Regions from separate parts of the Massilia sp. TWR1-2-2 genome, predicted to be linked through region 1. Evidence: predicted binding sites of a transcription regulator. Region 1 holds the regulator's gene; each other region holds the start of a gene.
What was found. Region 1 encodes LexA, which represses DNA repair genes until DNA is damaged. Its sites were predicted from a motif close to ACTGTATNNNNATACAGT; they were not measured.
Positions count from the first base shown of each region.

Region 2: ACP7DD_RS10600 (PA0069 family radical SAM protein) is a predicted target of LexA. The motif match lies at 6,673-6,690, and genes of this name have one in related genera.
Region 3: ACP7DD_RS21980 (error-prone DNA polymerase) is a predicted target of LexA. The motif match lies at 2,502-2,519, and genes of this name have one in related genera.

Region 1 is NZ_JAFCWM010000019.1:42,912-52,767, forward strand. Features, by position in the region: gene ACP7DD_RS18070 (anion permease) at 1-614, opposite strand, end outside; gene ACP7DD_RS18075 (DUF47 domain-containing protein) at 629-1,255, opposite strand; gene ACP7DD_RS18080 (replicative DNA helicase) at 1,323-2,708, opposite strand; gene rplI (50S ribosomal protein L9) at 2,872-3,324, opposite strand; gene rpsR (30S ribosomal protein S18) at 3,351-3,641, opposite strand; gene priB (primosomal replication protein N) at 3,674-3,967, opposite strand; gene rpsF (30S ribosomal protein S6) at 4,010-4,414, opposite strand; gene ACP7DD_RS18105 (DUF29 domain-containing protein) at 4,563-5,018, opposite strand; gene lexA (transcriptional repressor LexA) at 5,208-5,843, shown strand; gene ACP7DD_RS18115 (tetratricopeptide repeat protein) at 5,865-6,506, opposite strand; gene ACP7DD_RS18120 (cystathionine gamma-synthase family protein) at 6,615-7,859, opposite strand; gene purF (amidophosphoribosyltransferase) at 7,869-9,389, opposite strand; gene ACP7DD_RS18130 (CvpA family protein) at 9,431-9,856, opposite strand, start outside.
Region 2 is NZ_JAFCWM010000009.1:61,583-71,438, forward strand. Features, by position in the region: gene ACP7DD_RS10565 (uracil-DNA glycosylase) at 48-812, opposite strand; gene ACP7DD_RS10570 (CBS domain-containing protein) at 971-1,402, shown strand; gene ACP7DD_RS10575 (hypothetical protein) at 1,483-2,304, opposite strand; gene ACP7DD_RS10580 (hypothetical protein) at 2,304-2,963, opposite strand; gene maiA (maleylacetoacetate isomerase) at 3,044-3,688, opposite strand; gene ACP7DD_RS10590 (fumarylacetoacetate hydrolase family protein) at 3,685-4,710, opposite strand; gene ACP7DD_RS10595 (gamma-glutamylcyclotransferase) at 4,923-5,483, shown strand; gene ACP7DD_RS10600 (PA0069 family radical SAM protein) at 5,494-6,621, opposite strand; gene ACP7DD_RS10605 (trypsin-like serine peptidase) at 6,775-7,935, opposite strand; gene ACP7DD_RS10610 (tRNA-uridine aminocarboxypropyltransferase) at 7,969-8,607, opposite strand; gene ACP7DD_RS10615 (methyl-accepting chemotaxis protein) at 8,727-9,856, opposite strand, start outside.
Region 3 is NZ_JAFCWM010000030.1:1,069-10,924, forward strand. Features, by position in the region: gene ACP7DD_RS21970 (TonB-dependent receptor plug domain-containing protein) at 1-1,510, opposite strand, end outside; gene ACP7DD_RS21975 (hypothetical protein) at 1,718-2,251, opposite strand; gene ACP7DD_RS21980 (error-prone DNA polymerase) at 2,543-5,722, shown strand; gene ACP7DD_RS21985 (PRC-barrel domain-containing protein) at 5,846-6,247, opposite strand; gene ACP7DD_RS21990 (CTP synthase) at 6,477-8,162, shown strand; gene kdsA (3-deoxy-8-phosphooctulonate synthase) at 8,159-9,013, shown strand; gene eno (phosphopyruvate hydratase) at 9,097-9,856, shown strand, end outside.

The DNA of each region.
Region 1 (9,856 bases):
ATCCAGATGATGCCGATGGTCTTTTGCGCGTCGTTGCCGCCGTGACCGAGGCTGTAGGCAGCTGCCGACGCCATCTGCATGCGGCGGAACCACGTGTCGACCTTGCGCGGCGTCGAGCGTACAAACAGCCACGACACGATCACCATGATGATCGAGCCTAGCAGAAAGCCCACCAGCGGCGAAATGACGATGAACAGCACGGTCTTGAGCAGGCCGCTGCCGATCAGCGCGCCGGTGCCCGACTTTGCCACCGCGGCACCAACCAGGCCGCCGATCAGTGCGTGCGACGACGACGACGGGATGCCGTAGTACCAGGTGATCAAATTCCAGATGATGGCGCCCACCAGCGCGCCAAAAATGACGTACTGATCAACCACGGCGGGGTCGATCGTGCCCTTGCCCACCGTTGCCGCCACCTTCAGGCCAACGACGAAGATGGCGATAAAGTTGAAAACCGCCGCCATCGCCACCGCGGTCTGCGGTTTCAGCACGCCCGTCGATACCACCGTCGCGATCGCATTGGCGGCATCATGGAAGCCGTTCATGAAGTCAAAAACCAGCGCAAGTCCAACCAGCAACACCAGCACCCATATGCTCATTTGAAGAGTTTGCATGTAGTGGCTTCCGCTTACGCGTTTTCGACGATGATGCCTTCGATGATGTTGGCAACATCTTCGCAGCGGTCGGTGACGGTTTCCAGGATCTCGTAAATGGCTTTCAGCTTGATCAGGTTGCGCACGTCCGGCTCGTCGCGGAACAGCTTGGACATGGCAGCGCGCATCACGTGGTCGGCGTCCGATTCGAGGCGGTCGATCTCTTCGCAGATGGCGACGATCTTGTGCGAGTTGTCCATATTGTGCAGCAGGCCAACAGCTTGCTGCACCTTCTGGCAGCAGGCCAGGCACAGCTCGGCCAGGCGCTTCGCTTCCGGCGTGACCGCCTTCAGGTCGTACAGCGACACAGTCTGGGCCGCGTCTTCCATCAAATCGAGAATGTCATCCATGCGGGTGATCAGCTTGTGGATGTCGTCGCGGTCGATCGGCGTGATGAACGTCTTGTGCAGCATGTCCACCGTGGCGTAGGTGATCTTGTCGGCCTGCTTCTCGATGCCTTCGATCGCGTGCGTGCGGTTTTCCAGGTCGTCGAAGTTGGTCATGAGGCCGACCATCTCGTGGGCGCCCTTCACGCACAACGCGGCGTGCTGATTAAACAAGTCAAAAAATTTGCCCTCGGTGGGCATCAAACGTCCAAACATTGTATTCTCCGTTAGTCGTACTGAGATTGCTCGGGCACGCCGCACGTCGCAGCGTCACCTCTTGGTTTTAGTCGCCCTGGTAGAGCGCCAGGCCGCCGCTGTAATTGCCGAACTTGGTGTATTGCCCGATCCAGGTCAGGCGCACCGCGCCGATCGGACCGTTACGCTGTTTGCCGATAATGATTTCGGCGGTGCCCTTGTCGGGCGAATCCGGGTTGTACACTTCGTCGCGGTACAGGAAGATGATGACGTCGGCATCCTGCTCGATAGCGCCCGATTCGCGCAAGTCGGACATGATCGGCCGCTTGTTCGGACGCTGCTCGAGCGAGCGGTTCAGCTGCGACAGTGCGATCACCGGGCAGTGCAGTTCCTTGGCGAGACCTTTCAGGCCGCGCGAGATTTCGGAAATCTCGGATGCCCGGTTGTCGCCGGGCTGGTTGCCGGTCATCAGCTGCAGGTAGTCGACGATGATCAGGCCGAGCTTGCCGCACTGGCGCGACAGGCGGCGCGAGCGGGCGCGCAGCTCGATCGAGTTGAGCGCCGGCGTCTCGTCGATGTAGAGCTGGGCATCGTTCATCTTCTGGATGGCGTGCGTCAGGCGCGGCCAGTCTTCGTCATTGAGCTTGCCGGTGCGCAGGCGATGCTGGTCGAGCTGGCCGACCGAGCCGAGCATACGCATCGCCAGCTGGGTGCCCCCCATCTCCATCGAGAACACGGCCACCGGCAGGCCGGAGTCGATGGCGACGTTCTCGCCGATGTTGATCGAGAACGCCGTCTTGCCCATCGACGGACGCCCGGCGACGATCACCAGGTCGCCCGGCTGCAGGCCGGAGGTCATGCGGTCGAGGTCGATGAAGCCGGTCGGCACGCCGGTGATCTCGCTCTGGTTGTCGCGGCTGTAGAGCTCGTCGATGCGCTCGACCACCTGGGTCAGCAGCGGCTGCACCGCGACCCAGCCCTGGGCGCCGCGCGAACCTTCTTCGGCAATCGCAAAAATCTTCGACTCCGCTTCGTCGAGCATCTGCTTGACTTCCTTGCCTTGCGGATTGAACGCGTTGCCTGAAATCTCGTCGGCCACGGTGATCAGCTTGCGCAGGATGCCGCGGTCGCGCACGATCTCGGCGTAGCGGCGGATGTTGGCCGCCGACGGCGTGTTCTGCGCCATCGCGTTGAGGTACTGCAGGCCACCGACGTCGTCGGCCTTGCCCATGTTGGTGAGCGCCTCGTAGACTGTGATGACGTCGGCCGGGCGCGCGGCATTGATCAGCTTGACGAGTTGCTCGAAGATGATGCGGTGATCGTAGCGGTAAAAATCGTCGGCGTGCATGAAGTCGGCGATACGGTCCCACGCAGCATTATCGCGCAGCAGGCCGCCGATAACGGACTGCTCTGCTTCGATGGAATGCGGCGGAATGCGGATGGCGTCGACTTGCGGATCGGAAGGGGCGTTCATGGCGCGAATTATACCCGCTCCGGATGGACAGGCCGCAATAATCGGCGAGAAATCGCTTTGGTACGGACGTAAAAAAGCCGGGATGTACCCGGCTTCTTGACCGGATAACCCGGCATTATGGCGTCATCTCGCGGGCCCATGGCCTGCGCGACAAGCGCGATATTTAAGCAGCTTCGCCGACGACAGCGATGGTGATGTCGACGACGACGTCGGTGTGCAGTGCGACTGCAACAGCGTGGTCGCCAGTCGTCTTCAGCGGACCGTTCGGCAGGCGAACTTGTGCTTTCTCGACAGCGAAACCTTGCTTCGTCAGCGCTTCAGCGATGTCGAAGTTGGTCACCGAACCGAACAGACGGCCATCGACGCCCGCTTTTTGCGCAATCGAGATGGTCATGCCGCTCAGCTTCTCGCCTTGGGCTTGCGATGCGGCCAGCTTGGCTGCAGCAGCTTTTTCCAGCTCAGCGCGCTTGACTTCGAACTCGGCGATTGCCGAAGTCGTTGCGCGGCGAGCCATGCGTTGCGGGATCAGGAAGTTACGTGCGTAACCGTCTTTGACTTTGACGACGTCGCCGAGGTTGCCGACGTTGACGACTTTATCTAACAGAATAACTTGCATATTTTTCTCCAGGTTCTCTGCAACGCTTAAGCGTGGTGCAGGTCGGTGTAAGGCAGCAGCGCGAGGTAGCGGGCGCGCTTGATGGCGGTGTCAACCTGGCGCTGGTAGTGCGCCTTGGTACCGGTCAGGCGTGCTGGCATGATCTTGCCGTTTTCCTGGACGAAGTCTTTCAGGGTGTCGACGTCTTTGTAGTCGACCTGCTCGACGTTTGCTGCGGTGAAGCGGCAGAATTTCTTGCGCTTGAACAGTGGGTTCTGTTGTTTGCGTTTTTCTTTGAGCTTGAGCTTGTTCTTGTCGAACTTTTTACCGAATGCCATTTGAGGCTCCTGTATCTAAAAATGTGCTCCGCTTAGGCGGCGGCACTAAAATCAATGATGTGAAACACCAACGCTTTGCTACTGCGACTCTTTTTGGCCAGAAAACCGGTGAACTGGTGTGCTGCGCCTAACTCGGCCCGGGAGAACCTGCCTGAAATCTCGCCCGCGGCGAACGCGGTGATGTCAAACTCGGTCAACCTGCTTACCCCTGCTTCCACCTGCTGCGAACTATGCGTCAGGGTGGCGGACACGATCGGCACGCCGGCCGGGGTATAACGCAAAACGTCGCGCTCCGAAATATGGGCTACAAACTGAAGTTGATTCACTGGTGTGATTCACTTCGCCAGCTGAGGGTCTCTTGCCAAAAATTAGGCAGCTGCTGGGGCTGGTGCTGCTGGAGCGGCTGCAGGAGCTGGCGCTTCCGAGCGGTGGCTCTTGGCTGCGTCTTCACGTTGTACCGACTTCATCATCGGCGACGGCGTGATTTCAGCCTTCTTCATCTTAACGGTGAGGTGACGCAGCACGGCATCATTGAATTTGAACGCGGTTTCGAGTTCCACGAGGGTCTCGTTGTCGCATTCGATGTTGATGCAGATGTAGTGCGCTTTAGGCAGCTTCTGGATCGAGTAAGCCATCTGACGACGGCCCCAGTCTTCGACGCGATGAATGTTACCGCCGCGTGCAGTGACGCTGGCTTTGTAACGTTCGATCATCGCCGGGACTTGCTCGCTTTGGTCCGGGTGGACGATAAAAACGATTTCATAATGACGCATGCATAACTCCTTAGGGACGTTTAAAACAAAAGCCCACCTCGGCGTCAAGACGAGTGTGGGAAGGGAAAGCCGGCAATTATAGCGCGGAATGGGGCGGGCAGGCAAGCATCACCGCCGCCCGCGGAGGCGGAACGTGGCTTTCCGATCTTCAGGGGACGAAGTCGAAGTCGAACAACTGATTCTGCGAATACGGATTGACCGTGGGGAAAGCTGATACGGACAACCCTGTTTCGTGCGCCGCCCGACGAACCGCGACCGGAAAAGCCTCTGCCACATCCTGCATCACGGAGGGACGCAGGCTCGGGCTATCCTTGAGCAGCGCCTCGATTGCATCGCGCTGCTCAGTTAAAGTTGCCAACCAGCTTCCACCAATCCGATGGTGCTGGAACTGACACTTCAACAGGTGCATGAGCAAGACTTTGAGGCGACTCGCTAACTCCCTGCGTTCCTTGCTCATGGCCGCTCGCAGTTCCTCGATCAGATTTTCGACGTCGAGCAAGTGTAAATGCCCTTTCCGCAACAGCTCAATCTGGCGCCCATACCAGAGCACAAGATCCTGATCATATTCCGCGCACGCCTTCTTCTTCGACTCGAGTTCCAACATGGCTGCCTCCTTCCAATTCCACATTAGCACCCAAAGAAACCGCAGTCCAGCGTCACGCAGCCGCCTTTTGATGCGTGAAATCGACCAAAAACCGGGTCTGACCCCGTTTTTGTGAACTTTCACTTGCATTGAGCGAAATACTGTACAAAAATACAGTCTGTTTATATAACCAGCCCTCGGGCAACGCCAATGATCAAGCTCACCGCACGGCAAGAAGAGATCCTGAACCTGATCCGGGAAGCAATCGAAAACACCGGCTTTCCGCCGACGCGCGCCGAAATCGCCGCCGAACTGGGTTTCAAGTCGGCCAACGCCGCCGAGGAGCATTTGCAGGCACTGGCGCGCAAGGGCGCCATCGAGATTTCACCCGGCACGTCGCGCGGCATCCGCCTGATCGGTCCGGCCGTCGAGGCGAGCCCGATGCCGCCGCCGACCTTGATGATGGCGCTGCCGCTGGTTGGACGCGTCGCCGCCGGTTCGCCGATCCTGGCGCTGGAACATGTCGAGGCGACCTACAGCGTCGACCCTGCCATGTTCGCGTCGAAGCCGGATTACCTGCTGAAGGTGCGCGGCCTGTCGATGCGCGACGCCGGCATCATGGATGGCGACCTGCTGGCTGTGAAAAAAGTCGACACCGCCAAGAATGGGCAGATCGTGGTCGCGCGGATTGGCGACGACGTCACCGTCAAGCGCTACAAGAAAACCGGATCGCTGATCGAGCTGTTCCCGGAAAATCCGGACTTCAAGGTCATCAAGGTCGATCCGGCGGTGGACGATTTCACGCTTGAAGGCCTCGCCGTCGGGCTGATGCGCTCCTGGCACTGAGCCGGGTTAACTAGCCAGCGCCTAGTTGTCGTACTTGCGCTTGGGTGTGACAGCGGGCATGCTCTTGACCAGTTCGTTGTGCTCTTTGACAAACTTATCGGTGGCGGCGCGCCAGGCGTCATAATCGGCCAGCACCAGCTTGGCGCTGATGCTGGCATCGGCGCCCATGCGCGTATGGACTTCGCCGAGGTAGGCCGTGGCGGCCTCGAGTTCCTGCTTGTTGAGCAGCTTTGAAATATCTTCCGGAATGCGCGTCGTCAGCGGCGCGCTGGCATTCAGGTTTGCCACAAAGCCATTGTTGCAATCCTGCCAGGTGGTCATCGCCGCCGCAACGCTGTTGATCTCGTCGTTCGCCTTCGATATTGCCGGTATGCGCGGCGCGGGGCACCGGAACTTGCCCGCCTTGAGGTCGGCGCCATCGTACTTCGACACCCAGTAATCAATATCTGCGCGGCGCAGTTCGCGCTTCTTCATCACTTCCAGCGAGGCTGCGGCAGTCTTGTTGCCCTTCGCCGACGACTTCTTGAACCACGCATCGGCCTTCACCAGGTCGATCGCTCCGGCTTCGCCGTACCAGTACATTTCGCCGAGATGCAATTGCGCCTCGGCGTTGCCGGCGTTGGCCAGCTTGGTGTAAAGCTGCAATGCTTGTGGGAATGCCATCTTCTCGAACAAGGCGTTGGCATCGGCCAGTTCATCGGCATGGGCAACAGTGAAGAAAGCAAGAGCGAGCCAGAAGACGATTTTTTTTCATTTTTATCGCAGCAAGAATTAAACAGGCTCCAGCGCACCCTGGAAGTCGGCCAGCAGGTCGGCCGTGTCCTCGATGCCGACCGACACGCGGATCAGCGACTCGGCGATGCCCATGCTGGCGCGGCGCTCGGCGCCCATTTCGTAAAAGATCGTGTGGGCCACCGGAATGACCAGGGTGCGCGTGTCACCCAGGTTGCTCGCGGGGATCCCGATCCGCAGGCGGTTCAGGTAGTCGAAGCAGTCGATGCCATCGTTCAGCTCGAAGCTGAACAGCGAGCCGGCAGAGCGGAACAGTTCGCTCGTAATCGCATGCTGGGGATGCGACGCCAGCCCCGGATAATGCACGGCCGCCACGCGCGGATCAGCCTCGAGCATGCGTGCCAGCGCCAGCGCATTGGCGCAGCTGCGTTCCATGCGCAGCGCCAGCGTTTCGGCGCCCACCGCGATGTGGTGCGCCGCTTCCGGTCCGAGCGATGCGCCGAAGTCGCGCAAGCCCTTGGCGCGAAGTTGCGCCATGCCCCACTGCGCCGGCGGATTGCGCTTGTAGTTGGCGGCGATGTGCGGATAGTTTGTCCAGTCGTAAGCGCCAGTGTCGGTCAGGCTGCCGCCGAGCGCAATGCCGTGGCCGCCGATCGACTTGGTCAGCGCGTTGACGACCAGGCCGGCGCCGACCGACTTCGGCCGGAACAGGTAAGGCGTCGTCATCGTGTTGTCGACAACGAACAGGATGCCGCGCTCGCGGCACAGCTGGCCAATGCGCACCAGGTCGGCGACCTGGGTGCGCGGATTGGCGATCGTTTCGACGAACACAATGCGCGTTGCCGGCGTCAACGCCGCGGCAACATTGGCAACATCGGTGGCGTCGACAAACGCGACGTCGACGCCCTGCCCGGCAACCGTCTGCCACAGGCTGTTGGTGTTACCGAACAAGAAGGCGGACGAAACCACATGGTCGCCGGCGCGCAGCAGACCCTGGAACACCGCGCCGATCGCGCCCATGCCGGTGGCAAAGCACAAGGTCGCCACGCCGTCTTCCATGCGGGTAAGCTTGTCTTCCAGCGCCGCGACCGTCGGGTTGCCCTGGCGGCCGTAGCGGAAACCCGGCTCCTTGCCCTGGAACACAGACGCCAGCTGGCGCGCATCGGTGTAGCCGAACGCGACCGAGGTATGCACCGGCTTGTGCAGCGAACCATGCTCGATCGGCTTTTGCCGGTCGTTGTGCAAGATGGTGGTGGTGAAGCCGAACTGTTTCTTGTCGCTCACGATGCCGCCCTATTCCGCCGTTGCCAAGGTCAGGTTGAGCTGCGTGCGGGCGGCGTCCTCGGCCGGCTCCTTCTTCGGATTGTGGCGCGCGAACTCGAGGCGATCGAGGTAGTCCTGGGTAACGTCGCCGGTGACGTAGATGCCGTCGAAACAGGAGGCCTCGAAGTTCTGCAGCGCCGGGTTGACGTCGCAGATCGAGCGCTTGAGCGCGTCGACGTCCTGGTACACCAGCTTGTCGGCGGTGATCTCGCGGCAGATTTCTTCGTTGCTGCGCCCGTAAGCGATCAGCTCGCCGCGAGTCGGCATGTCGATGCCGTACACGTTCGGAAACAGTACCGGCGGCGCGGCCGAGGCGAAGTAGACGTTGCGGGCGCCCGCTTCGCGCGCCATCTGGACGATTTCGCGGCTGGTGGTGCCGCGCACGATCGAATCGTCGACCAGCAGCACGTTCTTGCCCTTGAATTCGGAGCCGATGGCGTTTAGCTTCTGGCGCACCGACTTGCTGCGGATCGCCTGGCCGGGCATCAGGAAGGTGCGGCCGATGTAGCGGTTCTTGATGAAGCCTTCGCGGTATTCGATGCCGAGCTTGAGCGCGAGCTGGATTGCGGCCGGGCGCGACGAATCGGGAATCGGCATGACGACGTCGATCTCGCCGCTTGCAAATTCCTTGCGGATTTTCTCGGCCAGGTACTCGCCCATCTTCAGGCGCGTGGCGTACACCGAGGCGCCGTCGAGGATCGAGTCCGGGCGCGCCAGGTAGACGAATTCAAATGCGCACGGGTTGAGCGACGGGTTCTCGGCGCACTGACGCTGGTGCAACTTGCCGTCATTGTCGATGAACACTGCCTCGCCCGGCGCGATATCGCGCAGGAAGCGAAAGCCGATGCCTTCCAGGGCGACCGACTCGCTGGCGACGAGGTATTCATTGCCCTCGTCGGTCTCGTTGACGCCGATGCACAGCGGACGGATGCCGAACGGATCGCGAAACGCCAGCAGGCCGTGGCCGGCAATCTGCGCCACCACCGCGTAGGCGCCGCGCACCCGCTTGTGCACCATGGCGACGGCCTTGAAAATGGAGTCCGGATCGAGCGAATAGCCGGTGGTCGATTCCTGGATTTCGTGGGCCAGCACGTTAAGCAATACTTCCGAATCCGAATCGGTATTGATGTGGCGGCGATCATTCTTGAACAGCGCTTGTTTCAGTTCGTCCTGATTGGTCAGGTTGCCGTTGTGCGCCAGCGTGATGCCGAACGGCGCATTGACGTAGAACGGCTGCGCTTCCTCTTCGCTGGACGAGCCGGCGGTCGGATAGCGGCAATGGCCGATGCCGGAATTGCCCTGCAGTGAACGCATGTTGCGGGTGCGGAAAACGTCGCGCACGAGGCCATTGGCCTTGTGCATCGAAAACATGCTGCTGTGATTGGTTGCAATGCCCGCCGCATCCTGGCCGCGGTGCTGCAGCAGCAGCAATGCGTCGTACAGGACCTGGTTGACGGGATTATGCGAGACGACGCCGACGATGCCACACATGGTGTGCTCCTAAGACTGAACAGCCGATATTGAAAATTGGTTCAAAAACGCACGTGCTGCGTCAAGGCAGCAGGCAAGAAAGGTTTGACGGTGCGCGCGCCGGTTTCCGCCAGTGGCGAGAGCAGCGCGTTTTGCCAGAAATCCTGTTGCGGGATCGACGTCATGCCACACAATATGACGCCGAACAGCACAATTACAATGCCGCGCGCCAAGCCGAACAGACCGCCGAGGCCGCGGTCGGCCAGGCCCAGTCCGCTCGCCTTGATGAGCGCGTCAACGGCCAGCATCAGCAGGCCCATCAGAATGCGTACGCCGATAAACAGCGCCACGAAAGCGACCATCAGCCGCACGGCCTCGCCGGGTATCATCACCGGCAACATCGGCGCCAGGGTCGCGCCGTACATATTGGCCACGACGAAGGCGACAACCCAGCTGACCAGCGAAAGGATTTCCTTGACCAGGCCGCG
Region 2 (9,856 bases), on a different contig from region 1:
CCGCTTGTCTTGGAGCGCCCCATTCCGCCAACGAGTGCCGGCGGGACTCAGCGCGCGCGCAACAGCCGCATCGGTCCGAACAATTGCTGCATGCCAGCGTGCGTGATGAATGACAGGTTGTAGGGATGCTCGGAGCAGAGCTGTTCGAGGCCGCCGCACTCGGGCAGCGTCTTGAGCTGCTCGGCGATTTTGCCCCACAGCACCAGCTTGGCGCCGGTGCCGGCCAACGACGCCAGCACCACTTGCAGGAACGGCAGCCAGGCGCGCGCCTCGGTGACTGGCGCCACATGGGGGCGGAACACCAGCGCGGCGTTGAGCAGCAGGAAGCCGTGGCGCGTCAGGTTCTGCTGCAACTGCGCCAGCGTCTGGATCGAGCCGTTGCCGCGGGCATTGGCCGCCACCGGCGCGATCGCCGCGCCGCCGGTGTCGCCGGCGCTGAGCTGGCCGTCGGCCACCAGCAGCATCTTCATGAAGTTGCGCAGCGACGTGGCGCGGTTGACCGGCTTCGACAAGCCCGCTTCGCTCCACAGGTCGCCGACGGCGCCGTCCATGAAGCACACGCCGGTGGCGCTCTCGGCGCGCGGATACGGCCCCTCCCCCACCAGTACGTAGCGCACCGCCGGCAGCGGCAGGGCGAAGGCGGCGAACAGGCGCTGCCCGGTGGGCAGGTAATCGTCGGCGGCGAGGTCCGCCAAGTAGCCGGGAATGGCGGCGGCGACCGCGGCCAGGCCGCCCTGCAGGATCGGGCGCCAGCTGGCGTCGGCCAGGTCGAGCGCGTCGAGGATGGCGGCGGGAATGGTGTTGGCAGGCATGTGGGAGCGGCGCGGAAAGGGGCGATTGTAGCGCAGGCTTCGCTGCCGGATGCGCGCGAATGATGCAGTTTCAACCATGCGGCTGATTTCTTGAAATAAGTGCATCATTCGGGCTCCCCCAGTTGGGGTTCAACCAATTATTCCGTAGGGAGGTTCACATGCAAACGATTCAAGACGTAATGACCCGCAATGTAAAAAGCATCTCGCCAGAAGACACCGTGCGCCGCGCCGCCGAATTGATGAAGGAACTCGATGTGGGCGCCGTTCCGGTTGTCGACGGCGCCAAGCTCGTTGGCATGCTGACCGACCGCGACATTACGATCCGCTCCACCGCTGCCGGGCAAGATCCGAGCAAGACCCGCGCCGGCGACGTGATGAGCACCGACGTGCGCACGTGCTTCGCCACCCAGACGGTGGAAGAAGTGCTGGCCGAAATGGGCGACGTGCAGATCCGCCGCGTCGTCGTTGTCGACCAGGCATCGCACTCGCTGGTCGGCATCGTGTCGCTGGGCGACATGGCCACCAAGAATGCCGCCAGCACCGACCAGGCGCTGGGCGAAATCTCGCAGCCAAGCGACAGCAAGGCTTAATTTGCCACGGGGCCCGCGCTGCTTTGCACTGCGGGCTGGCTCGGTGAAAGTCGGTGCTCACGCGCTCGCGAGGACTGGCTCTACCAGCCGATCTTGCCTTCGGAGTCGAAATCCTCGATGAGCTCGGGGCGGCTTATTCGATATTTGCCTTCGGGCGGGATCGACGAGTCGCCCAATGCATCGAGCGCCAACGCTTCCAACGCGCCGCTGAAACCGACGACGGCAGCGGTATTGGCCTTGTCGACATCGAACTTGAGCAGCCAGCAACTGCCGCGCGCGACCGCGCCCGAGGCAGCCCCGTCGACAAGAATCGCCCCTTCCCGGTTGGCAAAGCAGGCGCGCAATGCGTTTGGCCGATGCTCGCGGATCTGCCGCAGCGCCAGTTCACCGACGCCAATTCTTCGCCGCACCAGCTCGTATTCGCCGATGGCGCGCGCAAAGTCGCGGTATGGCAGCACGTTGCCTTGGGCGCGCACGGTCCAGACAGCCGACAAGGTTTTCTTCTTGGTCTGCGTGTTGAACATCAAGGTGCCATCCTCGTCCGCGGCAACCGGCACTTCGGGCAGCAGGAAATAGCCGCCCCGCGTTACCGGGACCACCTGCTCGAACGTCTTGCCGACAATTGCCACCGCCCAGCTCGCCGGCAAGAAGTCATCCTGCTCGGATTGCGACAGGCTGGTATACAGCACGCGCATGCGGATGTCGCTGACGCGCGGCTCGGGCGGCAGCAAGGACAGCAGACGCTGCTGGATCTTGTAGGCCGACAGGTAAGGCATGTCGCCGGCATTTTTCTTCGAGCGGATTTCCACCGCGGGCACCGCCGTATCGACAGCGTCCTGAGCGAGCGCCGGCGCGCAGCAGAAGGCCGCCAGTGCCAGTGCCAGCAGAGGCGCGTCCGGCATCAATTTGGCCTCGGCACCCAGTTGTCCATGCTGCTGAGGATATTGACCTTGGCGTCGACGAACGGCACCAGCACCTTGAGGCGGAACTCGGAGCGTTCGGGCAGGCTGCCGGCCAGCTTGTGCGGCATGTAGCTAGTCGCCATGAACATGTCGAACATCAACGTGCCGCGCAGCTTCGACTCGACGTGATGGGCCACGCCGGTGACCGGATCGACCCAGAGGCGTACCGAAACATTCACCGGCCCCTTCGACTCGGCGACGTCGAACATGGTCCAGCTCTTGCCATGCAACAGCTGGCCGTCGGTGCGCTTGACCGGCGCGTTCATCCGCATCAGTTCATCGGTCATGTTGTTGGCGTCGTTCATCTCCGTTTGCCCTTTGGACGACTTGCCGGGTTCAGGCTTGGGCTCGATCTGGACCGTGTCGTAGATCGGCTTGCCGTTGTCCCAGCCCTTCAGGCGCGCCCTGACTTTGACGCGCTCGTTCTTGTCGTCGCCACTGGCGTCGATGCGCATGGTTTTCTCTTCCGGCGCCCACTTCTTGACCAGCGCGGAGTGCGCCAGCGTTTTGGTCCAGAGTGGATCGACGGTCTGCGCCTGCAACGGAAGTGCGAGCGACAGTGCGGCGATGGCAAAGGCGGCAAGCTTGAAAAGTTTCATCAAATGCACCGAAGAGAAAAAACAATTGTATGAGGAGTTTCGGTGCACGTGGGGAATATTTGGTATGTATAGGGGGTGCTTTACTCCGCGTCGGGCTGTTGCGAAGGGTGGGCGGCAATGAAAGCCGGCAACTGGGCGCAGGCATCGTTGATGCGGGCGATGTTGGGGTACGGCGCCAGGTCGATGTTGAAGCGCTGGGCGTTGTACACCTGCGGCACCAGGAAGCAGTCGGCGAAGCCTGGCGCGTCGCCCTGGCAGAAGCGGCCGGGCGCCGAATCGGCCGCCAGCTGCGCTTCCAGCGCGGCGAAGCCCTCGCCTATCCAGTGGCGGTACCACTCGTTCTTGGCGTCGTCGCTGATGCCGAGCGTTCTGACGAGGTAGCGCAGGATGCGCAGGTTGTTGACCGGGTGGATGTCGCAGGCGACGATCTGCGCCAGCGCGCGCACGCGGGCGCGCTGGCGCGGCGCAGCCGGCAGCAGCGGCACAGCGGGATGGGTCTCTTCGAGGTATTCGAGGATCGCCATCGACTGCGTCAAGGTGGCGCCGTCATCGTCGAAGGTCGGCACCAGCGCGCTCGGATTCATGGCGCGGTAGTCGTCCTGCAGATGCTCGCCGCCATGCTTGACCAGGTGCACCGGCACTGCCTCGTACGGCAGCCCTTTCAGGTTCAGCGCGATGCGTACGCGGTACGCCGCGGAACTGCGGAAGTAGGTGTAGAGCTTCATTTGGTCAGCGCGTGGTAGTGCGCCACTTGCTGGTCGATGGCGCCGAAGATGCTGGCGCCGTCGGCGTCGAGCATTTCGATGCGGACGTTGTCGCCAAACTTGAGATAGGACGTGGTGGGCATGCCCTTTTCGATCGTTTCGTACATGCGCAATTCGGCCAGGCAGCAATAGCCGACGCCGCCATGCTCGATGCTCGAGCCATGCAAGCCGCCCTGCTTGTTCGATACGGTGCCCGAGCCGATGATGGTGCCTGCGGCCAGCTCGCGTGTTTTGGCGGCGTGCGCCACCAGCTGGGCGAAATTGAAGGTCATGTCCTGGCCGGCGTTGGGTTTGCCGAACGGCAGTTCGTTGAGCGTGACCGTCAGCGGCAGGCACAGTTTGCTGTCCTGCCACGCTGCTTGCAATTCGTCGGGCGTGACCGCCACTGGCGAAAACGCGCTGGCGGCCTTGGACTGGAAGAAGCCGAAGCCCTTGGCCAGTTCATTGGGAATCAGGTTGCGCAGCGAGACGTCGTTGACCAGCATGACGAGCCTGATCGCCGCGGCGCTGTCTTCGACGCTGGCGCCCATGGCGACGTCGCCGGTGATGACTGCCACTTCCGCTTCGAGGTCGATGCCCCACTCCTCGGACAGCGCGAAGATCGGATCCCACGGGCCGACGAAGGAGTCGGAGCCGCCCTGGTACATCAGCGGATCGGTGTAGAACGAGGCCGGCACATCGGCGTTGCGCGCCTTGCGCACCAGCTCGACGTGGTTGATGTAGGCCGAGCCGTCGGCCCACTGGTAGGCGCGCGGCAGCGGGGAATGGCACAGCGACTCGACGAACGGTTCGGCCGCCAGGGCAGTGCCGTCGTTGAGGTCGCGGTAGATGTTGCGCAGGCGCGGCGCGACGGTGTCCCAGTTATCGAGTGCGAACTGCAAGGTGGCGGCAATCTTCGGCACGCGCTGGCACGTGACGAGGTCGCGGCTGACGACGATCAGCACGCCGTCGCGGCCCGCGCTCTTCAGGGTGGCGAGCTTCATGCGTGCTCCTGCGATTGGGCGCGGTAGGCGGCGTGCTGGATTTTTTTGATTGGCATTGCGTGCTCCTCCATAGATGTCATCATTAGAGTGCAAAACTGGCAATCATACAAATGTTTTTCCGCGCCGCGGGGCGATTCATATTATGCGGCGTCGCGCTGCGAAGGCATCGCAGCGCGGCTATAATTATTCTCCGCAATTGTGGGAACCCGCACATGTCACCCAACACCATCGCGATCAACCAGCGCATGGACAAATTCGACGGCCACCATCGCGTGTGGCTGTTCGGCTACGGCTCGCTCATTTTCAAGGCCGACTTCCCTTTCATCGAGCGGCGTCTTGCCAGCATCGAAGGCTGGGCGCGGCGATTCTGGCAGGGATCGCACGACCATCGCGGCACGGAAACGGCGCCGGGCCGCGTACTGACGCTGACGCCCGATGCCGGCGCCATCTGCGCCGGCATGGCCTACCTGATCACGCCGGAAGTATTCGCCCACCTGGACCACCGCGAAAAGAATGGTTACCTGCGACTGGCCGTCAACATCAACTTCGACGACGGCGGCAGCGAAGAGGGCCTGGTCTACATCGCCACCGAAGACAACGCCGCCTACCTGGGCGAAGCGCCGGAACGCGACATCGCGCGCCAGATCGCCGCTTCCGCCGGACCGAGCGGCCCTAACCGGGACTACCTGACCGATCTTGCCGACGCGCTGCGTTCTCTCGGCAAGGACGATGCACACGTGTTTGCCATTGAACGCCACCTGGCGGAATTCTAGCCAGACACGTTTAAAACAGGTCCAGCTGGCCGGTCGCGTTGCCGCTTTGTCTGCATGGCGCCGGGGGCACCACCAGCGGCTTGCGAAAGCGCGAGAAATCGAGTTTGGCGAAGCGGCTGCCGTTGCTCCCCATGCCGAGCCGCTCGACGGTCTTGCTGAAGCGCTGGCGGATCAGGTCGGCCCACACGCCCTCGCCGTGCATGCGCATGGAAAAGTCGCTGTCGTAGTCTTTGCCGCCGTGCATTTCGCGCACCCGGTTCATCACGCGCTGGGCACGGTCGGGAAAGTGTGCCTGCAGCCATTCCTGGAACAGCGGGTTGACTTCCCACGGCAGCCGCAGCACGACATAGTGGGCGCCGATGGCGCCGGCGTCGTGCGCCGCTTCGAGCACTTTTTCGATTTCGGGCTCGGTGACGAAGGGGATGATCGGCGCGACGCTGACGCTGACGGGAATGCCGGCGTCGGCCAGGCGGCGGATGGTGCGCAGGCGCCGCGCCGGCGCCGCGGCGCGCGGTTCGAGCGTGCGCGAGATGTCCGGATCGAGCGTGGTAATGGTGATCGAGGCGCACGCCTGGCGCCGCGCCGCCATGGCGCCGATGATGTCGATGTCGCGCTCGATCAGCGACGACTTGGTGATGAGGCCGACCGGGTGCTCGCATTGGTTAAGTACCTCGAGCACGCGGCGGGTGATGCCGAACTGGCGCTCGCACGGCTGGTACGCGTCGGTGTTGACGCCGAGGGCGATCGATTCGGGCACGTAGGCGGGCTTGGCCAGTTCGCGCCGCAACAGCTCGGGCGCGTTGACCTTGGCGAACAGGCGGCTTTCGAAATCGAGCCCCGGCGACAGGCCAAGGTAACTATGCGTTGGCCGGGCAAAGCAGTAGATGCAGCCGTGCTCGCAACCGCGGTAAGGATTGAGCGAGACGTTAAACGGGATGTCCGGAGAAGCATTGCGGCTGAGGATGGTCTTGGCGTACTCGTCGGTGACGTGGGTCTTGAAGGCGGCCGCGCCGCCCTCTTCGTCGTCATGCACCCACCCGTCGTCGAAGCCTTCGCGGCCGTTGACCTCGTAGCGGCCCTGCACGTTGGAAACCGCCCCGCGTCCCTTCCGAGGCGCAAGCGGCTTGGGCGGCAGCATGACCTGCCCTTCAAACTCGTTATCGCTGTCGGTCACGGCGGGGCCCCAGATACTGTATAAGCATACAGTATATTACCATGGCGCCGTGGCCTGTTCAAGCGGAGCGCGGGCGTGCGGCGCCGCCGTTGCGCCGACGCCTCAGTAATTACCGCACTAGTTGCAGTTGCCGCTGGAGGCGCAGATCGCTTTCCACAGCTGGATCCAGCGGTTGTCCGGCACCGACGAGCCCTGGGCCTTTTCGAGCTGGTCGTTATAGATGTACGAGGTGACGCCGACCAGCACATTCGGCACGGCGTCGATGCCGCTGGCGCCGCCCAGCGAAACCTGTTCAAGATTCTGTATCCACGGGCCGCCGCTGGAACCTTCGCGCGCGTCCGAGCCGTATTCGACGGTGTTCGCGTCGGTGGCGCGCAAGCTGGCGCTCATGACGTTCTGCATTTTTTCGCAGTCGTCGAGATTGCATGGATAGCCGATCTTGGAGGTGTGGTTGGGGTACAGGCTGCCGGTCTGCCAGCCGAACCAGCCGGCAACGTCGCCGAGCCGGGACAGTGGCGCATCAGGCTCGAGGCGCTGGTCGCGAAAACTGATCATCGCGTAATCGGCGGGGTTGGGCACCATGCCGCCGCCATTGGCCCACGCGGGAGCGACGATCACGTTGCTCCAGGTCCAGGCGCCAAATGGCGCAACGCCGTCGCGATAGGCCGGCACGAACAGGAAGTTTTCGTAAAAGCCGTTCGGCGAGCCGCTATGCACGCAGTGGCCGGCGGTGACGACCACGCGGCGCTGGAGCACCGCGGCCGAGCAGGTGAAGGGAGCGCCGTTGGCGGTGAAGAACAACTTGCCGACCGCACGGTAGGGAAAGACGCGATCGGCCGAATATTCGGCCGCTTCGCCATTGAACATGGGAAAAACCCGGGTGCTGGTGAAGCAGGCGCCAAGATTGCCCGCGGCGCTAGGGCGCACCGGCGCATCGGCCGGCGCGACGGCGGACCTTTTATCTGGCGTGAACAGGCGCCGCTCGCGGGGAGCGACCTGCACGGTGGGCGGGCTGCCCTCGTTGCGGACCGGCGCGGCCGCGCCGAGCGCCGATGGCGGGGCGGCCGACACCATGCCCTGCCGCGCCTGTGGCACAGGCAAGGGCCTGGCGGACTTCAAGCGTTCAGGCGTCCAGAATTGGCCGGCTGCATTTGCCGGGCCGATATTGGCCTTTGCGAGCGGACCGGTTGGATTCGGGGTTGCGGTTTGGGAGTGGGCCGCGCTGGCCATCAGGAGCGCCGCGGCTGTGGCCGATATGTTGTTGAATACTTTGTTCATGGAATCCTCGCCAGCGCGGACGGTGCGCCGTCTTCATTCGACTGGCGCACGGCGGGAAAATTCCTGTGCTGGCGCTGCACGGCCGGCGTAACCGGCCTGCTGGGCAACGAAGCCGTCTAACGCGGCCAGCAGCGGCGCGAAGCTGGCCTCGCCGCCGTCGAGCCGCATCAGCGCGTAGGCGGCCGCTTCGAGCGTCGACAGCTGGTCGGGCGCGTGGGCCTTGCGGATGCGGTAGTGGGAGGCCGGCATGCGCTGCAGCGCCAGCCGCGGCAAGCCCTGCAGCAGCGGATTGAGATACAGCATCTTGCGGCTCTTGCGCCAGGTGCCGTCTAGCACGACGAGGCGCAGCGCGGCGGGGTTGGCGAGGCTGGCAGTATCCGCCGCCGCGGCACTATCGTCCGGGTACAGTAGCAGCGGCGTACGGCCGCCGGCGTGCAGCAGGGCCGACAGTTGGGCAGGATCGAACAACTCTCCGGTGAGAAGTACGCTGCCGGGCACGCTCAGGTGCAGCAGGCGGGCGCTGCCCTTGGCGTTGGCGACTTCGAGCGGATGCTGCAAGATCAGCAGCTCGACACTGGTCGAGACCGGCGCGATCCATCGGCAGATACACGTGGAAACGGGGCGCAGGCAGGTGGCGCAGATCGGGCGGCGGGGGTGGGACGAGTTGCTCATGGCCGCCAGCATAAGCGTCGGCGGCGCCCGCTGGCAAGCAGGGACGCAGCAATAAAAAAAGCTGGGGTGTTTTGGGATCGAAATGTCCGAATGTCAGACCTGACACCAGCGTTTTGGGATTAGAACTCTTCCCACTCGTCTTTGGTGGCGGCGAGCGCGACGGCGGGCTTGCGCACGGCCGGCGCCGGCGCGGCGCCGCGGGCGGCCTGGCGCAGTGCCGGCGCCGGACGCGCAGCGACCGATGGGCGCGGCGCGGCGGCGCGCGGCGCCGCCAGCTGATTCAGCTTGAACACGCCGACCACTTCGGACAGGCGCGCGGCCTGGTCCTGCATCGACGCGGCAGCAGCAGCAGCCTGCTCGACCAGCGCGGCGTTCTGCTGGGTGACCGAATCCATTTGCGTGATGGCCATGTTGACTTGCTCGATGCCGTCGCGCTGCTCGTCGCTGGCGGTGGTGATGTCGTTCATGATGCTGGTCACGCGGGCAATGCTGGCAACCACCTCGGCCATCGTCTTGCCGGCCTCGTCGACCAGGCGCGAGCCGGTGTCGACCTTGGTTACCGAGTCGCCGATCAAGGCCTTGATTTCCTTGGCGGCGGCCGCCGAACGCTGCGCCAGGTTGCGCACTTCGGAGGCGACCACGGCGAAGCCGCGGCCCTGCTCGCCGGCACGCGCGGCTTCGACTGCGGCGTTGAGGGCGAGAATGTTGGTCTGGAAGGCGATGCCGTCGATCACGCTGATGATGTCGACGATCTTGCGCGACGAGTCGTTGATCGAGCCCATCGTCGCGACCACTTGCGACACCACGGCGCCGCCCTGGGAAGCCACCTGCGAGGCGGTGATCGCCAGCTGGTTGGCCTGGCGGGCGTTTTCGGCGTTGAACTTGACCGTCGAGGTCAGCTCTTCCATCGACGATGCGGTTTCTTCCAGCGAACTGGCTTGCTCTTCGGTACGCGAGGACAGGTCGAGGTTGCCGCTGGCGATCTCGGCCGACGCGGTGCCGATGGTGTCGGTGCCGCTGCGCACCTGGCCGACGATGCCGACAAGGCTGTCGTTCATTGCCTTGAGGGCAGCCATCAGCTGGCCGGTCTCGTCAGTGCTGTCGACGACGATGTTGCTCGTCAGGTCGCCCGCAGACACCGTTTCGGCAACCCGCACCGCTTCGCGGATCGGGCCGGTGATCGAGCGGGTGATCAGGTAAGCAAAAATGGCGCCGATCAGGATCGCCGCCGCGCCGAGCGCGATCGTCA
Region 3 (9,856 bases), on a different contig from region 1:
CCGCGTCGGCCAAGCGGAACGAAGCGGCCAGCTTGCCCGTGACGGTGGAGCCGAAGTCGCTGAATTTCTCGTAACGCACGGCGCCTTGCAGCTTGATGCGGTCGGTGACGTCGGCCTCGAGGTCGAGGTAGGCGGCGCTGCTGTGGCGGCCCTTGTCGGTGGCGTCGCTCGGCTGGAAGCCGGGGAAGCCCTGGCTGCCGGCGTTGCCGCCGGAGCCGAGACCGTCGACGTCGTTGTACGAGCCTGGCTCGCCGGCGAAGATCTTGTAGTTCTCCTTGCGGTACTCGGCGCCCAGCGCGACGTTCAGGCCACCGAGTATGTCGCCGTAGAAGCGGCTGATGTCGGCGTTGGTGGTCAGCTGCTCGAACTCGAAGCCGCCGGCGTTGAACTGGCTCGGGCTGATGCCTTTGCCGCCGGCCAGCAGATTCTTGTTGGCGATCGACGCGTTCAGCGTATTGCTGATGTTGTAGACCATCTTGTTGAAGCCATAGGTCTGCGACAGGTCGGCATTCCATTCGCCGGCACGGGTGCGGTAGCCGATCGTGCCGAAGCGGTCGTCGACGTCGGCGTTGATGAATGGCGCGAAGCCGTTCGGGTACATTGCCGCCGAATTTTTCGACGGGATGTCGTCCGAGCCGATGCCGCCGCGGCCCCATGCCGCGCTCGAGCCGTAGCGATCCTGCACGCCGGCGGTGAAGTAGACGCGGCCGGCGGCGCCGGTCGGGATTTCGCCGTTGACGTACAGCGTGCGGTTCTTCACCAGCGAATCGCCGATGATGCGCGGGCTGTCGTCGACTTCGCGATTCGAGCGGCCGCGGTTGAGCACTTCGGCGGTGATGCCGATGACGCCCTTGTCGCCGACCTGCAGGCCGCAGTAGGCCGAGCCTAGGTAGTTGCGGCCGTCGCCCTCCGAATACTGGCCGGCGCCGACAACGGTTTCGCAGCCGAGGCTTTTCTTCATGTCGATGTTGATCACGCCGGCGATCGCGTCCGAGCCGTACTGGGCGGCGGCGCCGTCCCGCAGCACCTGCACATTTTTGATCGCCAGCAGCGGGATCGCATTCATGTCGGTGCCGGTGTTGCCGCGGTTGCGCGCGCCGAAGATGTTGACCAGCGCGGTCGTGTGGCGGCGTTTGCCGTTCATCAGTACGAGTGTCTGGTCCGAGCCAAGGCCGCGCAGCGCTGCCGAGTCAATCAGGTCGGCGCCGTCGGCGCCAGTCTGGCGGGTCGAGTTAAACGACGGCGAGATGTAGGTCAGCGTCTGGGCCAGGTCGAACTGGCCTCCCTGTTCGGCGATCTTCGTCATCGGGATGAAATCGACTGGCACTACCGTTTCGGTGGCCGAGGTGTTGGCGGCGCGGCGCGAACCGACCACATTGACGGTCTGCATGTCGTCCTTGGCGACGGCGCCGGCGCTCTGCGCGAAGGCGGCGGGCGAAAAGGCGGCGAGGGCGGCGCTGCCGTACAGGCTGAGCAGGATGGCTTTACGGAGGGTACTTGGCTGGAACACGCGGCTTCTCCAAAATGAAAAATTTCATTTTAAACACTTGAACCTGTGTCGATGCGGCGAGTGTGAAAATACCACAACGTTATCCAGATATAGGCAAAACGAATAGGTTATCCGACCTAATTTGTGCTAGTGCAACATCGGGGTCAGACCTAGGTCTGACCCCGACGTGTTGGTAACGAGTTGAACGTTTCCTGCCCGAGGGGCAGCTTACTTGGCGATCGCTTGCAAAAGCAAGAAGCCTTCGTGGCGGATGGCGCTTTGCGCCTCGGCCAGCGCCTTGCTGGCCTTGATAAATGCGGCGCGCTGCATGTCCTTGCGCTCGGCGGCGGTGGCGACGGGGGCGCGCTGCTCGCGCATGCTGGGCCCGCTGTTATACATCTGGTAGACGACTTTCTTGCCGTAGTCGGAGGCATAGAAGCGTGCCATCTCGGTTGCCGTCTCGGCGCTGATGGTGCGTGCCAGCGGATAGGCCAGGCGCGCATAGATTTGCGCCGGCGGCACTTTTTCGAGCTTGGCGTATGCGGTATTGCGTTGCGCGTCGGTGGCGTAGCGGCTCGAGCCGGTAATCGATCGCATCATCTTTTCCGCCTGCATCGCCTTCAGCAAATCGGACACGGCATTGACGTGGCCAACGGTGATGACGCCTGCAGCCGGCGCCGGCGCCGATGTTGGCGCCGCGGCGAACGTGACAGGGGAAGCGGCGATCAGCGCCGCCAGGCCAAGCGTTGTCATCAATCTCATCATGTACCTTTTAGATAATGTTTTTCGCGTGCAATCATATCCGGCAAAAGCGCGGCGGACAAGAACGATTTCAACCGTGTCCCACGTTGCCCCCGGAAGCGTAATTCGCTCGTTCCAAAACCGGGGTCAGACCAGGTTAAAAGCAGGCCGGCGCGCGATCGACCGAATATCAAACGGGTCTGACCCCGATTTTTCTGAGGAGGCGAGCGCAGCACTTGGGTTTGCTTGTTTGGCGTGCGCGGTGGGTTATACTGGGTTTATATACAGTCCTTTAATGCCGCACCTCAAGTCATGCCGTCCTCTTCCTCTACGCCAGCGACCAGCCTGCCCGACTATGCCGAGCTGTTTTGCCTGTCGAACTTTACCTTCCTGCAAGGCGCTTCGCACGCCGAGGAGTTGGTTGCGCGCGCCGTTCAGCTCGGCTACTCGGCGCTGGCGCTGACCGACGAGTGTTCGCTCGCCGGCGTCGTGCGCGCCCACGCCGAGGCGAAAAAAGCCGACCTGCAGCTGCTGATCGGCGCCCATTTTCACCTGAACAACGTCGACGGCAACGCGGCGCTGTCGCTGGTGCTGCTGGCACAGAACCGCAACGGCTACGGCAACCTCGCCGAGCTGATCACCATCGCCCGCACGCGCACCGAGAAGGGCACCTACCTGCTCACGCCGGCCGACTTCGCCGCGCCGCCGCCTACCCACGCGCACCTGCAGGGCATGCCCGATTGCCTGGCGATATTGCTGCCGGCCTACCCCGGTCACGATGCCGCCGACGCCGACCGCCTGCACCGACAGGCCGCGTGGATGGCGGCGACGTTTCCCGGCCGCAGCTGGATTGGCCTGAACCTGCTGCACCGCGCCTACGACGACGCCCACCGCGCCACGATCGAGGAAGTGGCGTGGCAGCACGCGTTGCCGATCACGGCGGTCGGCCACGTCTGCATGCACGTGCGCTCGCGCAAGCCCTTGCAGGACACGCTGTCGGCGATCCGCATCGGCAAGCCCGTGGCCGAGTGCGGCTATCAGCTGGCCCAGAATGCCGAGCAACACCTGCGCGCGCGCCTGCGCCTGGCCAATATCTACGCCCCCGAGGCGCTGGCCGAAACGGTGCGCATCGCGCGCCTGTGCACCTTCTCGCTCGACGAGTTGCGCTACGAATATCCGAACGAGGTGGTGCCGGACGGCCATACGCCGGCCAGCTACCTGCGCAGCGAAACCTATATCGGCGCGCACCGGCGTTTTCGCGAAGGCATCCCGGCCAAGGTGCAGGCGCAGATCGAGCACGAGCTGGCGCTGATCGGCGAGATGCGCTACGAACAGTATTTCCTCACCGTCTACGACATCGTCCGCTTCGCGCGCTCCAACAACATCCTGTGCCAGGGCCGCGGCTCGGCGGCCAACTCGGCGGTGTGCTATTGCCTGGGCATCACCGAGGTCGATCCGGCCCGCGCCAACCTGCTGTTCGAACGCTTCATCTCGAAGGAGCGCAACGAGCCGCCCGACATCGATGTCGACTTCGAGCACCAGCGCCGCGAAGAAGTGATCCAGTACATCTACAATAAATACGGTCGCACCCGCGCCGCGCTGGCGGCGGTGGTGATCAGCTACCGGCCCAAGAGCGCGCTGCGCGACAGTGGCCGCGCGCTCGGCATCGACCTGGCCATCGTCGAAAAAGTGGCCAAGACCCATCACTGGTTCGACAGCAAGCAGGACCTGGTGAACCGGCTGGCGGAAAGCGGGCTCGATCCGCAGTCGAGCCTGGCGCAGCAGTGGGCGACGCTGGCGCAGCTGCTGCTGGGCTTTCCGCGCCACCTGTCGCAGCACCCGGGCGGCTTCGTCATCGCCCAGGGCAAGCTGTCGCGCCTGGTGCCGATCGAAAACGCCACGATGGCCGAGCGCAGCGTCATCGAGTGGGACAAGAACGACCTCGAGGAACTCGGCCTGATGAAGGTCGACGTGCTGGCGCTGGGCATGCTGTCGATGCTGCGCCGCGGCCTCGAGCTGATCGGCACGCGCCACGGCACCGTGTTCGAGATGCAGGACATTCCGCCCGACGACACGCCGACCTACGACATGATCTGCGCGGCCGACACGGTCGGCGTGTTCCAGATCGAATCGCGCGCGCAGATGAGCATGCTGCCGCGCCTGTTGCCGCGCAAGTTCTACGACCTGGTCATCGAGGTGGCGCTGGTGCGGCCCGGCCCGATCCAGGGCGGCATGGTGCACCCGTACCTGAAGCGGCGCCAGGGCCTCGAGCCGGTGCATTACCCGAAGCCGGAAATCCGCGCCGCGCTCGAGCGCACCTTGGGCGTGCCGATCTTCCAGGAGCAGGTGATGCAGGTGGCGATCCTGGCGGCCGGCTTCACGCCCGGCGAAGCGGACCAGCTGCGCCGCGCGATGGCGGCGTGGAAGCGCAAGGGCGGCCTGGAAACGTACTACCAGCGCATCGTCGGCGGCATGCTCGAGCGTGGCTACGAGCTCGAGTTTGCCGAAGCGATCTTCAGCCAGATCCAGGGTTTCGGCGAATACGGTTTTCCGGAGTCGCACGCCGCCAGTTTCGCGCTGTTGGCCTACGCCAGCTCGTGGATGAAGCGGCACGAGCCGGGCGCCTTCCTGTGCGCGCTGCTCAACAGCCAGCCGATGGGCTTCTACAGCCCGTCGCAGCTGGTGCAGGACGCGCGCCGCCACGGCGTCGAGGTGCGCCCGGTCGACATCGCCATCAGCGGCTGGGACTCGACACTCGAGGAGGTCGACGAGTCGCGCGCCAGCCAGCCGGCGGTGCGGCTGGGCTTGTCGTTGCAGCGCGGCATGCGCCGCGACGTCGCCGCGCGCATCGAGGACGCGCGCGCGATCCGGCCGTTCGACAGCGTGGCCGACCTGGCGCGCAGGGCCGGCCTCGACCGCGGCGACCTGCAGGTGCTGGCGGCGTCGAACGCGCTGGAGTCGCTGGCCGGCAACCGTCGCCAGGCGCTGTGGCAGGCGGTCGGCGCCGTGCCGGACAAGGACCTGCTGCGCCCGACCACGCCTGACGAGGCGACGCCGCAATTGCGCGCGCCGACCGAGGGCGACGAGATCGTCGGCGACTACCGCTCGCAGGGGCTGACCTTGGGGCGCCATCCGCTGGCGCTATTGCGACCGCAATTGCTCAAGCAGCGCTTCATGACGGCGGCCACCTTGCACGACTACAAGAACGGCCAGCTGGCGCGCGCCTGCGGCATCGTCACCGTGCGCCAGCGGCCCGGCACGGCCAAGGGCGTGCTGTTCCTGACGCTCGAAGACGAGACCGGTAATGTCAACGTCATCGTCTGGCCGAGCCTGGTGGAAGAGCAGCGCCGCGAAGTGCTGCGCGCGCCGCTGCTGGGCGTGTACGGCGTGTGGCAACGGGAAGGGCAGGTGCGCCACCTGGTGGCCAAGCGGCTGGTGGACATGTCGGCGCTGCTGGGCCGGCTGGGCACCCAGAGCCGCGATTTCTGCTGAGGAATCGCTGGGGCAAACGAAACGCTGGGGTCAGGTCTGACATTCGGACATTCACGCGTGAATGTCCGAATGTCAGACCTGACCCCAGCTTTTTTGCTAGCCCGGTCTGTTGCAGCTTGCCTGTTACGCCGCGCCGGTGCCGTAGTAGCCGTGGATCTGGCTGGCCCAGCTCTGGTCAGCCATGTCGGGCCAGTTGTCGGTGTCGAAGCCGGGCGCGGACTCGATCTTGGCCTTGTCCATATTCATCGTCATGCGGTGATTTGCCGGGTCCAGCGTCAGGGCCTGGAACGGCACCGCGAACAGCTTTTCACCAATCCCCAGCACGCCGCCGCTCGACATCACGACGTAGGCGACTTTGCCGCTGCGCATGTCGAGCATGAATTCCTTGATCTCGCCAAGGTGTTCATTTTTCAGGTTGTGGACGTGATCGCCAATCAGCGTGTCGGCGCCCATCAGTTCAGGACCTGGGCCTTTGTGGTTCTTGTTCGAATACATGCCGAGGGTGTCGCGGTTCAGATAAGACATGGTGGCCTCCTTGTAAAAAGAACCAGCATGCGTTAAGCGCACGCATGGGTCTGTTCGCTCGCGCACACTCCCGCGCCGGCGTACGGCGCCGGCGCGCCGTGCATGGGCCACGCGACAGGGCTCGCCCGACCACGCGGCGCTGGTGGCAATTTGCCTTGTTTTGCCGAAGGTTTGGCCGGTTTAAGGTATAATTTCAATTTCCCGCACGTGCCGTTCGGCACCATCTGCAATGACCAAATTTGTCTTCGTCACCGGTGGCGTTGTGTCTTCCCTTGGAAAAGGGATTGCCGCCGCCTCTCTCGCCGCGATCCTCGAATCGCGCGGCCTTAAAGTCACCATGCTCAAGCTCGATCCGTACATCAACGTCGATCCTGGGACGATGAGTCCGTTGCAGCATGGCGAAGTGTTCGTCACCGACGACGGCGCCGAGACCGATCTTGACCTCGGCCACTACGAGCGCTTCATCAGCACGCGCATGAAAAAGGTGAACAACTTCACCACCGGCCAGATCTACGAATCGGTGATCCGCAAGGAACGCCGCGGCGAGTACCTCGGCAAGACGGTGCAGGTCATTCCGCACATCACCAACGAGATCCAGGACTACATCTACCGCGGTGCCGAAGGCGCCGACATCGCGCTGGTCGAAATCGGCGGCACCGTCGGCGACATCGAATCGCTGCCGTTTCTCGAGGCGGCGCGCCAGCTGTCGCTGCGCGCCGGCCGCAAGTCGGCCGCCTTCGTGCACCTGACGCTGGTGCCGTACATCGCCTCGGCGGGCGAACTGAAAACCAAGCCGACCCAGCACAGTGTGCAAAAGCTGCGCGAGATCGGCATCTCGCCGAACGCGCTGCTGTGCCGCGCCGACCGCCCGATTCCGGCCGACGAGCGCGCCAAGATCTCGCTGTTCTCGAACGTCGAAGAAGCGGCCGTCATCTCGGTGTGGGACGTCGACACCATCTACAAGGTGCCGCAGGTGCTGCATGACCAGGGTCTCGACGAGATCATCCTCGAAGCGCTCGGCATGGAAGCGCCGCCGGCCGACCTGTCGATGTGGACCAAGCTGATCCACGCGCTGGAAAATCCGAAGACGGACGTCACCATCGGCATGGTCGGCAAGTACGTCGACCTGACCGAGTCGTACAAGTCGCTGACCGAAGCGCTGCGCCACGCCGGCATCCATACTGAAAGCCGCGTCAACATCGAGTACCTCGATTCGGAAGACATCGAGACCAAGGGCTGTGCCCACCTGGCCAAGTACGATGCAATCCTGGTACCGGGCGGCTTCGGCAAGCGCGGCGTCGAGGGCAAGATCATGGCCGCCCGTTTTGCGCGTGAAAACAACATCCCCTACCTCGGCATCTGCCTGGGCATGCAGGTCGCGCTGATCGAGTACGCGCGCCACATGGCCGGCATGGCGAACGCCAACTCGACCGAGTTCGATCCGGACACCGACCAGCCGGTCGTGGCCCTCATCAACGAGTGGCAGAACCACGACGGCAAGGTCGAAAAGCGCGACGAGCGCTCCGACCTGGGCGGCACCATGCGCCTGGGCGCCCAGACCTGCGCGGTCAACCCTGGCACGCTGGCCGCCGAAATCTACGGCAGCGTCGTCACCGAGCGCCATCGCCACCGCTACGAAGCGAACAACCACTATCTGGCGCGCGTCGAAGCGGCCGGCCTGATCGTGTCGGCACGCACCCCGACCGAAGACCTGTGCGAAATCATGGAACTGCCGCGCAGTGTGCACCAGTGGTACATGGGCGTGCAGTACCACCCGGAGTTCAAGTCGACCCCGCGTACCGGCCACCCGCTGTTCATTTCGTTCATCAAGGCAGCGCTCGCGCACAAGGCTGCGGCGTCCGCGCCGGCCCTGCGCGCCGTCACCGAACCAGTTTTGCAAGGAGACGCAGCATGAAGCTTTGCGGATTTGACGTCGGCCTCGACCAGCCGATTTTCCTGATCGCCGGCACCTGCGTGATCGAGTCGCGCCAGATGGCGATGGACACCGCCGGCGCGCTGAAGGAAATCACTTCGGCGCTTGGCATCCCTTTCATCTACAAGTCGTCGTTCGACAAGGCCAACCGCTCGTCGGGCTCGACCTTCCGTGGTCCGGGCATGGACAAGGGCCTCGAGATCCTCGCCGACGTCAAGCGCGAAATCGGCGTGCCGGTGCTGACTGACGTGCACACGATCGAAGAGCTGCCGGCCGTGTGCGCGGTCGTCGACGTGATCCAGACCCCGGCATTCTTGTGCCGCCAGACCGACTTCATCGTCGCCTGCGCCCAGACCGGCCTGCCGGTCAACATCAAGAAGGGCCAGTTCCTCGCGCCGCACGACATGAAAAACGTCATCGACAAGGCGCGCGCGGCGGCCACACAGGCTGGCCTGAACCCAGACAACTTCATGGCGTGCGAGCGCGGCGTCTCGTTCGGCTACAACAACCTGGTGTCCGACATGCGTTCGCTGGCCATCATGCGCGAATCGAACTGCCCGGTCGTGTTCGACGGCACCCATTCGGTGCAGCTGCCTGGCGGCCAGGGCACCTCGTCCGGCGGCCAGCGCGAGCACATCCCGGTGCTGGCGCGCGCCGCGGTGGCGGCCGGCATCGCCGGCCTGTTCATGGAGACGCACCCGAATCCGGCCGAAGCGCTGTCCGACGGCCCGAACGCGATGCCGCTGGCGCGCATGAAAGAGCTGCTGTCGACCCTGGTCGACCTCGACCGCATCGTCAAGAAAGCCGGCTTCATCGAAACCAGCTTCGCCTAAGCCTGGGTCCGACCCATCGGGGTCAGACCCAGGTCTGACCCCGCCGTAGCGCCAAGATTACTTACCCTTCGGAGACTAAAAACATGAGTGCTATCGTTGATATTATCGGCCGTGAAATTATCGATTCGCGCGGCAATCCAACCGTCGAATGCGACGTGCTGCTCGAGTCCGGCGTGATGGGCCGCGCGGCGGTGCCGTCCGGCGCCTCGACCGGTTCGCGCGAAGCGATCGAGCTGCGCGACGGCGACCCGAAGCGCTATTTCGGCAAGGGCGTGCTGCAGGCCTGCGAGAACATCAACACCGAAATCTCCGAAGCCATCATGGGCCTGGACGCCAACGAGCAGGCCTTCCTCGACCGCACCCTGATCGACCTCGATGGCACCGAAAACAAGAGCCGCCTCGGCGCCAACGCCATGCTGGCCGTGTCGATGGCCGTTGCCAAGGCCGCCGCCGAAGAAGCCGGCCTGCCGCTGTACCGCTACTTCGGCGGCTCCGGCGCGATGCAGATGCCGGTGCCGATGATGAACGTCATCAACGGCGGCGCGCACGCCGACAACAACCTGGACATCCAGGAATTCATGATCATCCCGGTCGGCGCCCCGTCGTTCAAGGAAGCGGTCCGTTACGGCGCCGAAGTGTTCCACACGCTCAAGAAGATCCTGCACGCGCGCGGCCTGGCAACCTCGGTCGGCGACGAAGGCGGCTTTGCGCCGTCGGTCGCCAACCATGAAGAAGCGATCAAGCTGATCATGCTGGCCATCGAGCAGGCCGGCTACGAGCCTGGCACCCAGATCGCGCTCGGCCTCGACTGCGCCGCCAGCGAATTCTACAAGGACGGCAAGT